DNA from 3 places in the Paenibacillus urinalis genome. Region 2 is predicted to be linked to each of the others. Evidence: riboswitches for the same ligand, from Rfam matches in the RefSeq annotation. Region 2 holds a riboswitch; each other region holds the start of a gene.
What was found. Region 2 has a riboswitch for cyclic di-AMP ahead of PUW25_RS06050 (hypothetical protein). Riboswitches for the same ligand answer to the same signal wherever they lie in the genome.

Region 1: another riboswitch for cyclic di-AMP. It lies ahead of PUW25_RS02065 (hypothetical protein); the one in region 2 lies ahead of PUW25_RS06050 (hypothetical protein).
Region 3: another riboswitch for cyclic di-AMP. It lies ahead of PUW25_RS00490 (C40 family peptidase); the one in region 2 lies ahead of PUW25_RS06050 (hypothetical protein).

The regions. Positions count from the first base shown of each region.
Region 1 covers NZ_CP118108.1:443,306-446,583, forward strand. The annotation lists gene PUW25_RS02060 (hypothetical protein) at 81-527, opposite strand; cyclic di-AMP (ydaO/yuaA leader) riboswitch at 892-1,069, shown strand; gene PUW25_RS02065 (hypothetical protein) at 1,204-1,599, shown strand; gene kdpF (K(+)-transporting ATPase subunit F) at 1,732-1,809, shown strand; gene kdpA (potassium-transporting ATPase subunit KdpA) at 1,882-3,278, shown strand, end outside.
Region 2 covers NZ_CP118108.1:1,353,958-1,357,235, forward strand. The annotation lists tRNA gene PUW25_RS06040 (tRNA-Leu) at 120-202, shown strand; gene PUW25_RS06045 (glutathione peroxidase) at 292-771, opposite strand; cyclic di-AMP (ydaO/yuaA leader) riboswitch at 1,146-1,369, shown strand; cyclic di-AMP (ydaO/yuaA leader) riboswitch at 1,508-1,665, shown strand; gene PUW25_RS06050 (hypothetical protein) at 1,806-2,219, shown strand; gene PUW25_RS06055 (HAD family hydrolase) at 2,414-3,085, shown strand; gene PUW25_RS06060 (serine hydrolase domain-containing protein) at 3,223-3,278, opposite strand, start outside.
Region 3 covers NZ_CP118108.1:102,364-105,641, reverse strand. The annotation lists gene PUW25_RS00500 (M1 family metallopeptidase) at 1-21, shown strand, start outside; gene PUW25_RS00495 (hypothetical protein) at 34-855, shown strand; cyclic di-AMP (ydaO/yuaA leader) riboswitch at 1,139-1,280, shown strand; gene PUW25_RS00490 (C40 family peptidase) at 1,287-1,754, shown strand; gene PUW25_RS00485 (GNAT family N-acetyltransferase) at 1,879-2,376, shown strand; gene PUW25_RS00480 (c-type cytochrome) at 2,490-2,852, shown strand; gene PUW25_RS00475 (4a-hydroxytetrahydrobiopterin dehydratase) at 2,947-3,243, opposite strand.

The DNA.
Region 1 (3,278 bases), 910 kb from region 2:
TTTACAAGTCAAATTTAAGGACACGCAGAAGCGTGTCCTTTTTACGTTTAGTATTGGAGTAAATCTTGACGACCAGGAACTTAGAAGGAATAATACGTCAGCCCATACTCCATCAAAAAAGAACGAACGAGCAGTCTGGAACTGATAACAGGATGCAGCTCTTCATCCGCGTCCTGCATCATTTGCAGATCTGCGAGTGCTTCCTCGGCTATTCGGGTTCGTTCCATTCCCCATTCCTGTTCATGATCTGCAACGCAGAGCTTGGCCTGCTCCACGGTCAGCTCCTTCAGGATGGCAAACACAGAGATCCATGGAATCAGATCCCCGGGAGCACTCTCCTGTGGCAGCTCAAATTCAGCAAAGCCGTGTGCTGTCCCGCAGGTTATTTTAAACAATCCGCAGTAATGATATTTCTCCTCTGTCAAATAAGGAAGCCGGCGTGAATCATAGCGTATGATTTCCATCGAGCTGATCGCATCCGTTGTATAAGCAGGTACTGAATTATTCCCCATATAGGCGAGTGCCACGAGTATTCATCCTCCATTAATCATCCTCATTATTATGTTGATCATCATATAGCAAATGTCACAGACGAGTAAAATGATCCTTGTTCTAAAAAAACCGGTTTTTCAGCAAATCGGACGAAATGGATGAAAGTAAGCGGTTAATTAAGGGCCAATCTCGACCGATCGGACCTATATCTATCGTTGTCAGCTTCTTGCGCAAAAAGCAAGGAAAGTGGAGTTAGAGAGAGGAACGAAGAGGAAAATAAAGATAACAATCCGCTATGCGAAGTCAATGATTCGAAATTCGTCTTATATGAGGAGCGGACTTTCTTTACAGCACATTCGGTCAGGATTATGATTCTTGGCATAAAAGCTTTCGCCATACAATTTCATACCGCTTAATCCTTTGATGAATGAAAAGGAGCGGGGGAACCAGTGAGGTTTGCTATGCAGGCTTCGAGGGGTGAATCCTGAAGAGCACACCATATGTGCTTAGTACAGGTAGGGCGACTCTCACGCCCGAATCCGACAGCTAACCTCGTCAGCGTATCTAGAGAGACTTTCTTATATCCGAGCTCTTAAGTGGCAGCGGCTTGTTCCCGCCTGCCTACGAATAAGAAGCTGCGCGAGAGAGATTTCTCTTGCTCGGCTTCTTTTTATTGCCGGATGAAGGGAGAAACAGGAGGGGAATGCACAAATGTCCGTTGATGACGATGACGTCATAATTGTTGCAGCTGGGGGTAAGCCGGGCAGATCCTTTATAAAGACCCTGCTCATGAAGGGTTTGCCGTTTGCCATCTTGGTCAGCTCTGAGCATGAGCGTAAAGAAATGCAAAGGCTCTATGTGGAACCGGTCATTCAAGTGGATTCTTTCGAACAGGCACCTGAGCCCCCTGATTTCCACGTAGGTCACGTATTTCTGTTCGAGGAGAGTCTGCCCGTGTGCTGTAAGTACATCCAAGTCTGCCGGTCATGGACCTGTAAGCCAATCTATGTCATTACAGAGCGAAGCAAGCCGCGGCTCATCTACAGAGGGCTTGGTGCAACACATGTCATCTACAGCCGCGGCAGCGACTGCTCTTTCTTACTCTAAACCGGAATCGGGAGGTGCTAAACCAATGCTGGATTTTATCATGATCGTATTGATCAGCTTGTTGACGCTTATTTCAATCGGAGTTATCAAAGGCTCAGACTTAATCACCTCGGAAGGGAGTGAACAAAAATGATGTGGGTGCTGCTTGCTATTGCAGCTGCTGTATTCATTTATTTGGTCTACGCACTGCTTAACCCAGAGAAATTTTGAGACAGAACAAAGAACTAGATTCATTTAACAATGAATAAACGACATTCACTAACAGGAGGCTGATAAGTCGATATGTTAACCGTTATATCCATCTGTGTGACCCTCGCGGTCGTGCTCCTGCTGGCTCGCCCTGCAGGTCTATATATTGCAAGTGCATTCCGTTATGAACCAACCCGGATCGATCCGTGGTTCAAATGGATAGAGAGACCCCTCTATGCTGTCAGCGGCATCAAGGAGACGAATCAAACCTGGAAGCAGTACGCAGCTTCCTTTGTCATCAGTAACACGGTCATGATTGTACTCGTCTATCTGATCTTTCGGATACAGGCCCATCTGCCGCTGAATCCAAGCGGTGTAGCAGGTATGGAGCCGACGCTTGCTTTTAATACGTCGATTAGCTTCATGACCAATACGAATCTGCAGCATTACAGCGGGGAATCTGGTCTCAGCTATTTATCACAGATGATCGCCATTGTGTTCATGATGTTTACTGCTCCGGCCTCGGCCTTTGCGGTGGCGATCGCATTTATTAGAGGACTTACAGGCAAGCCGCTCGGTAACTTCTTCGTAGATGTCGTGCGAAGTATAACAAGGGTATTGCTTCCTGTCGCTATTGTCTCCGCTATTCTGTTTATTGCTGCTGGTGTTCCACAGACGTTAAAAGCAACAGCAGCCGTAACGACGCTTGAGGGTGGTGTTCAGGAAATTGCGAGAGGTCCAGTAGGTTCCTTCCTGTCCATTAAACAGGTGGGGAATAACGGCGGTGGATTTTTCGGAGTAAACTCGGCTCATCCGTTTGAGAATCCTAATGGATTCACGAACCTGCTGCAGATGGTGCTGATGCTTCTGTTCCCGGTCTCCCTGCCCTTCGCATATGGCAAGATGGTGGGGAACAAGAAGCAAGGGCGTGTCCTGTTCGTCTCGATGGCGATCATGTTTCTCGTGCTGATGGGGGTATCACTTGGTGCTGAAACGAACGGTAACCCTGCGATGGAGGCTGTAGGAGTTCAGCAGGAAGGCGGCAGTATGGAGGGGAAGGAAGCCCGCTTCGGTGTGGCCTTGTCATCTCTGTATTCGGTCGTAACGACCGCTTCCGAGACAGGAGCAGTTAACACGATGCATGATACGCTGACACCGCTTGGCGGTCTTGTCACTTTGGCTAATATGATGCTGAACACGGTGTTCGGCGGTATGGGAGCCGGCTTCCTGAATGTGCTCATGTACGCACTCATTGCTGTCTTTTTATCCGGTCTGATGGTGGGACGCACTCCGGAATTTCTCGGCAAGAAGCTGGAAGGCAAAGAGATTAAGCTGATTGCAATCAGCCTGCTGATTCAGCCGCTGCTTATTCTGGCTCCTACAGCTTTGGCACTGTTCACCAATGCGGACACGATATCGAATCCCGGATACCATGGTCTGTCGCAGGTGCTGTATGAGTACACTTCATCGGCTGCCAATAATGGCTCCGG
Region 2 (3,278 bases):
TAGTTTACATATTGTTCTCCTTTGAAGGTCAATTAATAAAATTCAAAATAATTACTTTACTTATGATCAATAGGTGTGTATAATATATTTTGTTGGCACGAAAATGCTGAACAAGATGCGCGGTCGTGGTGGAATGGCAGACACGCTATCTTGAGGGGGTAGTGGGTGTATACCCGTGGAGGTTCGAGTCCTCTCGACCGCATCATACGAAAGAGCTTGAAGCAATTGCTTCAAGCTCTTTTTTTTCGCTCAATGTAGGTGAGGCGTCAACAGGGGTATCCTGCAAAATTCTCATTTTAACAGCTTGGCGATATCCGCTTCAATCTTGTCCGGTGTCGTTTGCGGACTGTATCTTTTTACAATATTTCCGTTCTGATCGATAAGAAACTTGGTGAAATTCCACTTAATCGCCTTCGAGCCAAGTATACCTGGTGCACTGTCCTTTAAGTGCTTGAACAGCGGATGTGCCTCATCTCCATTGACTTTAATCTTCTCAAACATCGGGAAGCTCACACCATAGTTCATTTGGCAGAACTCTGCGATTTCATCATTTGAGCCCGGTTCTTGTTCGGCAAATTGGTTGCTGGGGAAACCGAGAATTTCAAAGGATTGGTCATTGAATTTGTCATATAGCTCCTGCAGTCCTTTGTATTGAGGGGTTAGTCCGCACTTGCTCGCTGTATTTACGATCAAGAGTACTTTTCCTTTGTACTCCTCCATACTTAACTTCTGGCCTTTGAGTGTGTTCACTTGGTATTGATAAATCGACATGCCTTCATCCATCCCTTCTATTGAAACTTATATACTCTTGATTGAAGCAGCTAAAGGTATTATGAAATTGATTCGTATTGATAACAATTTAATTTTAAACAATATATGGAGAAAGTCAAACAAAGCTTCTGTAAAGAGTGGATCTACTGTCGAAGGCAAATTTGGTCATTTGAAATAAGCGAGAAAACGAGATAAACTGAGAACAGATAAGCTGAATGCACAGAGGGGAATATTTTATTCTTATTCTATCCCAAAACAGCGCTAAATCGTCGTAATGAGCCCCTGAAGGAGCTTTACATCGATTTTCAACGGGTGTATGATTCATATCGTAAATCTTGAGCAACCGAAAACCTTATATTTGAGTAATTTCTCATTGCTATAAGTCGCTTAATTTCTGCCTAATATGGCGGAGAGCGGGGGAACCACAGTAAGGCAGCGTGCTTGATTCGGTGTGAGAGCCGAATGATACACGATGCATGGGGTGAATTCTGATCCGAAGATTCATATGAAATGTCATATGGAATCATGAGGAACAGATAGGACGACTCTCACCGTCCGAATCCGACAGCTAACCTCGTAAGCTGTACAGAGTTACACTAGAGATGTGGAAGATATGCAATACGCTTCCTTCACTTCCTTATCGTGAACATTCTTTAGTTATCTTCTGTGCTAACGTTTGAGAGAGGAATGATAAATCTTGTGAGCGATCAGCCACAGAGGTTTAATCCTCTGTGGTTTTATTTATGCGCTGAATTTTTGTTGATCCAAAAAGCGGGGGACCCAGATGTGGATGCATTGATCCATGGGGTGAATTTCATGGCTATTGTCATGAATAGGGCAATCTCTCTTGTCCGAATCCGACAGCTAACCTCGTAAGCGTAACAAAGGGAGAGGCAGCAAGCCGAGTAGTGCCTATGTAACAGGTCATGTTTTGCCATGTTCTGAGATATAGGTGGGAGAGCACCGGGCATGCCTTTGATCGTCGGTGTTCTTTTTTTGTTGTCTTTTTCTATAACAGGGAGGAAATGATTGTAATGAGTGATGAAGTTATTTTAGTTACGGCACCAAATGAAGCGGCCAGAAATTTTATTCGATTATTAATGTACAAGAAGCTTTCTTTTGCTGTACTGACGAACAGTGCACAGGAAGAGAAGCAGGTCAAACGGCTTGGAGTAGAGCACATTATACGTATGGATACGGCGTTTACAAGTAAATGGCTGCTGCCTAATGCGGCGGTAGGACGTATTTTTATTTTTGAGAACAGCTTGAATCTGACCTGCCGGTTTTTGCAAATATGCAGACCCTGGACACGTAAGCCGATTACCATTATTACACAGCTGAATCATCCTCGCGGAGTATACCGCGGTATGGGCGCAGACCACGTTATTTTTACAATCAAGGGCGAAGTAGGATTTCTGTTAAATGGAGAACGGGCTGCTGTTAATTAATTGATCTGCACGCACACAGCGATAGAAGCAGGAGACTGCGGCTAATGGCTAGTGTAGGTGCTTACTATACAGTTTGCGTAATTAGATGCAGGATTGATATACTGGAGTTAAAGGAAACATAGCATGTGAGACTCGTGATATAAGCATGGGTCTCTTTTTCTATATTTACAGATGGAAAGGTAGAGAATGGCATTATGGGGAAGTTTGATCATGTGAAATGGCTCTTTTTTGATATAGGAGATACACTCGTAAATGAATGGGTTCCCGTTGATCACATTATCGGCCAATTTGTGAGAGAAGCAAATGGACTCGGGTATAACATTACAATGGAGGACGTACGCAGCAAATTTATTCAGAGCTATTCCAATTACATCGCTTCTCCCATGCAGTACGCGATTTCGGAGCTTGTGCCTTCGGAGGAGGACAGAGCGTATATCAAGACTAGGCTTAAGTTTCAAAAGGAGCTCGAAGAGCCGTATGCCGAAGCTCGGACTGTTCTTGAGCAGCTGGGTGAGCGCTACAGAATCGGTATCGTGGCTAATCAAAGTCCGGGTACGGAAGAGCGTCTGGTGAAATATGGACTTCGTTCATTTGTGGATGTTATCGCTTGTTCTGCTGAACAAGGCATGTCCAAACCGGATGTGCGCTTATACCAATATGCGCTGAAAACAGCCGGAGCGGAGCCCTCGGAGTCCATTATGATCGGAGATCGTATTGATAATGACATTATCCCAGCCAAATCGCTTGGAATGCTTACGATTCGAATTATGCAGGGGTACGGGCGTTATCAGCCTTCCACTGGTGCTCAGGATACGCCGGACTATACAGTGAATGATCTAAATGCACTGACGGCACTGCTGCTATAAACATAATATCAGACCCTGATTATTACAGATGAAATGGCTGTGGTGTAGGAACTGCACTCCAATCGTTAGGACAAACTAACAGCTGGGGTGCAGTTTTTCTGCATTCAAGCGGCTGGATTATGAATGAGTCAGGCGGTTTATTCTAAAATAGGCAGGACTTCTTCCCACACCGCGTCAAGGATAGACTGTATAC
Region 3 (3,278 bases), 1.3 Mb from region 2:
CTCGGAAGTCTGTCATGGTGAGGTGTATAGTTGATGAAATTTTATCTCTCCGAAGGTTTTAAATTGGTGAAGCGTCATTTTCTAATCGTTATATTCTTGTTTCTGTACCAGCTGCTATGGGGTGTGCTTCTGTACAAGATTGTATCCTCTGCGGTCATTCCCTTGCTTATGCGCTATCCGGATCCCCCTCCTCATGAGCTCAGCCAGATCTTGTTCTGGTTAGAGGGGCAGATCAGCTTGAGCACCAGCTCCACAGTCCATGAATATGTATGGCTGCTTGTCCTCATGTTTATTTTAAGGATGCTCATTACTCCACTGATTCGGGCGGGTCTGTTTCACAGCCTTCATGAAGACGCAAGCACCAAAAGCTTCTCCTTTTTTCGAGGGACACTTAAGCACTGGAAAAAGACATCTCTACTCTATCTCGTTGAGATCATCTTGCTGCTGCTGCCTGCCTACTGGATCCTTCCAAAGGTGCTCCCCATTCTCATGAATGCCGTCTACAACCAGAATCTTCTTCTGCAGGCGGCTCCTTACGTCATCTTATGGATCGTTTATGCCTACATCATCAAGCAGCTGCTCCTATATGTCCAGTTTGGACTGACAGGTAGTCGAAGCAGCCTTGGCGCCGTATGGATCTGCCTCCGTCATGCACTTCCTGTCACTGGAGTTGCCCTGACACTTAGTACGCTTGCTATTCTGCTGTTCAGTGCTTTCACGGCCGTATCTCTCATATGGACAGGACTATTAGCCCTCATTCTCCAGCAGTCTTACCATCTCGTTCGATCACTGATCAATGTATGGAAGATTAGTTCGCAATTCAGCATTTGGCGATCCAACAGCGAAGAGGCCTGAATTTATTGTCTCAAATAATATCGCTCCAGCGCGAATATAACGCTTTCATAGTAGAAATTAAGTCCGACTGCTTAACGTCAAAATAGTTTACAAGTCTCGCTCTTTTCCTAGAGTGAGGCTTGTTTTTTGTAATATTTTATCAAAAAACGATTGCCAAATTTACACAATCTCTGTTACAATAGGCCCAGAACTTCTAGTAACAACTTTGTAATAATTGTTGTAACTTTTACTAACTAACTAAGTACATAGTCTTACAAGAGTGAGCGACTTTCACAGGTGCACATCATTAGAACAGCCAAATTCCTGGCATCTGGGAAGCGGGGGAACCACTTTTATGGGTGAATTGATCTCGCAACGTAAGTGATCATAGGGGAACCTTCTACCGAATCCTTAAGCTAACCTCGCAGGCATTGGAAGGGGATTATTTTTTCTTGAAAAAGTCACTAACTGCTGCAGCACTGAGTCTTGCTATTGCATTCTCCATCGGAACAGGAAGTGCATTCGCCGATTCCAAAATGGACAAGGTCATTGATAACGCTAAGGGAACCGAATATAAATATGGCGGTACGACTTTAAACGGATTTGATTGCTCTGGTTTTACCATGTATGTATTTGATAAACTCGGCATCGATCTGCCTCATCAATCTGGTTCTCAATACAAAATGGGCAAGTCTGTATCCCGTTCTGAGATGAGACCTGGCGACCTTGTATTTTTTAACACAAGCGGAAATGGTGTATCCCATGTCGGCATCTTCGTAGGTGACGGTAAATTTGCACATGCTTCCTCCTCCAAAGGAGTTATTATCAGCAAGCTGGACGAGAGCTACTATGAAAAACGTTACGTTGGTGCAAAACGTATCATGAGTACGGAAGAATACGAAACTGCTGCATTAGATTAAGCAACATTGTGCTGGAACGAACTTTATAGCCCGAAGATTAGATTACTAAATAGTAATCCATCTTCGGGCTTTTTATATTATATTAGGGAGGACTATTTGATGAGGAATCAAAGGAGACGATGACATGACGCAGAAAGGCACGACCTTTCATGCCCTTTCTATGAGTGAAGAGCATGCAGCTGAGATCTGCACTTGGCAGTACGAACCTCCTTATAACATATATGGCTGGCTGCCCTGGGAGCAAATGAAGGCACTTGAGATTGAATTCGGCGACCCTAAGCTCCGAGGCACACAATATTTATCCATTGTAAATGATACCGGTGAGCTATACGGGTTCGCACAATTATTTCCTCTAGCCGGTGTGACCCGGCTTGGTCTCGGTCTGAGACCTGATCTGTGCGGGCAGGGGCTCGGAGCCCCCTTCGTAAGCTCCATTGTACAAGAAGCTGCTGCCCGGCAGCCGCAGAATGAGATTGATCTTGAAGTTCTCACCTGGAATAAAAGAGCGATCCGCACTTATGAGAAAGCGGGATTTGCTATTCATGATACCTATGAGCGTCTTACGCCAGAGGGTCCTAAGCTGTTCTTCTGTATGGTGTATACCGGAACAAAGCTCAAATAGACATGATTGTCTCTCCTAACTTTTGTTTAAATATTTACCATAAAATACTATGAAGCAGGTTCATGATCCTTTATAATAAATGAAGGATTGTACATAGTAGGAGGACACAACGAATGAAGAAATGGATCATGAGTGGGTTATTTTTCTTCGCTTGCGCTTTTGCCCTCGTGTTAATGTTTACGGTTCCAGGAAGAGAACATGTGGCTGAAGAGGAACAGCCTCCGGCAATGCCTGAGGTAACACTAGACGCTGCTGCTGCTGAGGAGAAGGCGAAGGCAAGCTGTATTACTTGTCACGGTAATCAACTGGAAGGCGGTATGGGGCCGTCATTGCAAACCATTGGTGCAGAACATGATGCCAATAAGCTGTACCAGATTATTAGTGAAGGCACAAGCGGCGGGATGCCGGCGTTTGAAGGTCAACTCACGGAAGAAGAGATTGCCAACCTTGCTTTGTGGCTGGCCGAGAAGAAGTAGAATCGTATAACTTAAATAAAACACGCCTGCAAGAGTCTGTATCTGTCGTCAGAACATACTCCTGCAGGCGTGTTTTGTTAATTCCTATTGCAGCTTAATTTTGCATCATTCTATCGTAAGCTTCATTATATTGTTGTGCTTCTTTAATATCGATCGCTGTTATTCCTCCATCATCCCATGAAGTGAGCCGCAGTGTGACCACTTTATGATCGATGGTGATAAAAGGGTGATGATTGAATGCCTCGGATATTAATCCGACTTCATCAACAAAGGCAATCCCCTTCATGAAGCTGGTAAACGTGAATTTACGGACAATCCAGCGCCCCTCTTCGTATTCCCAGCCCTCAAGTTTATCTAGATGAGCTTCTACTTCCTCTTGTGTAAAGACCATCGCTTCAATCTAACCTCCTTGATAAGACGTACTTA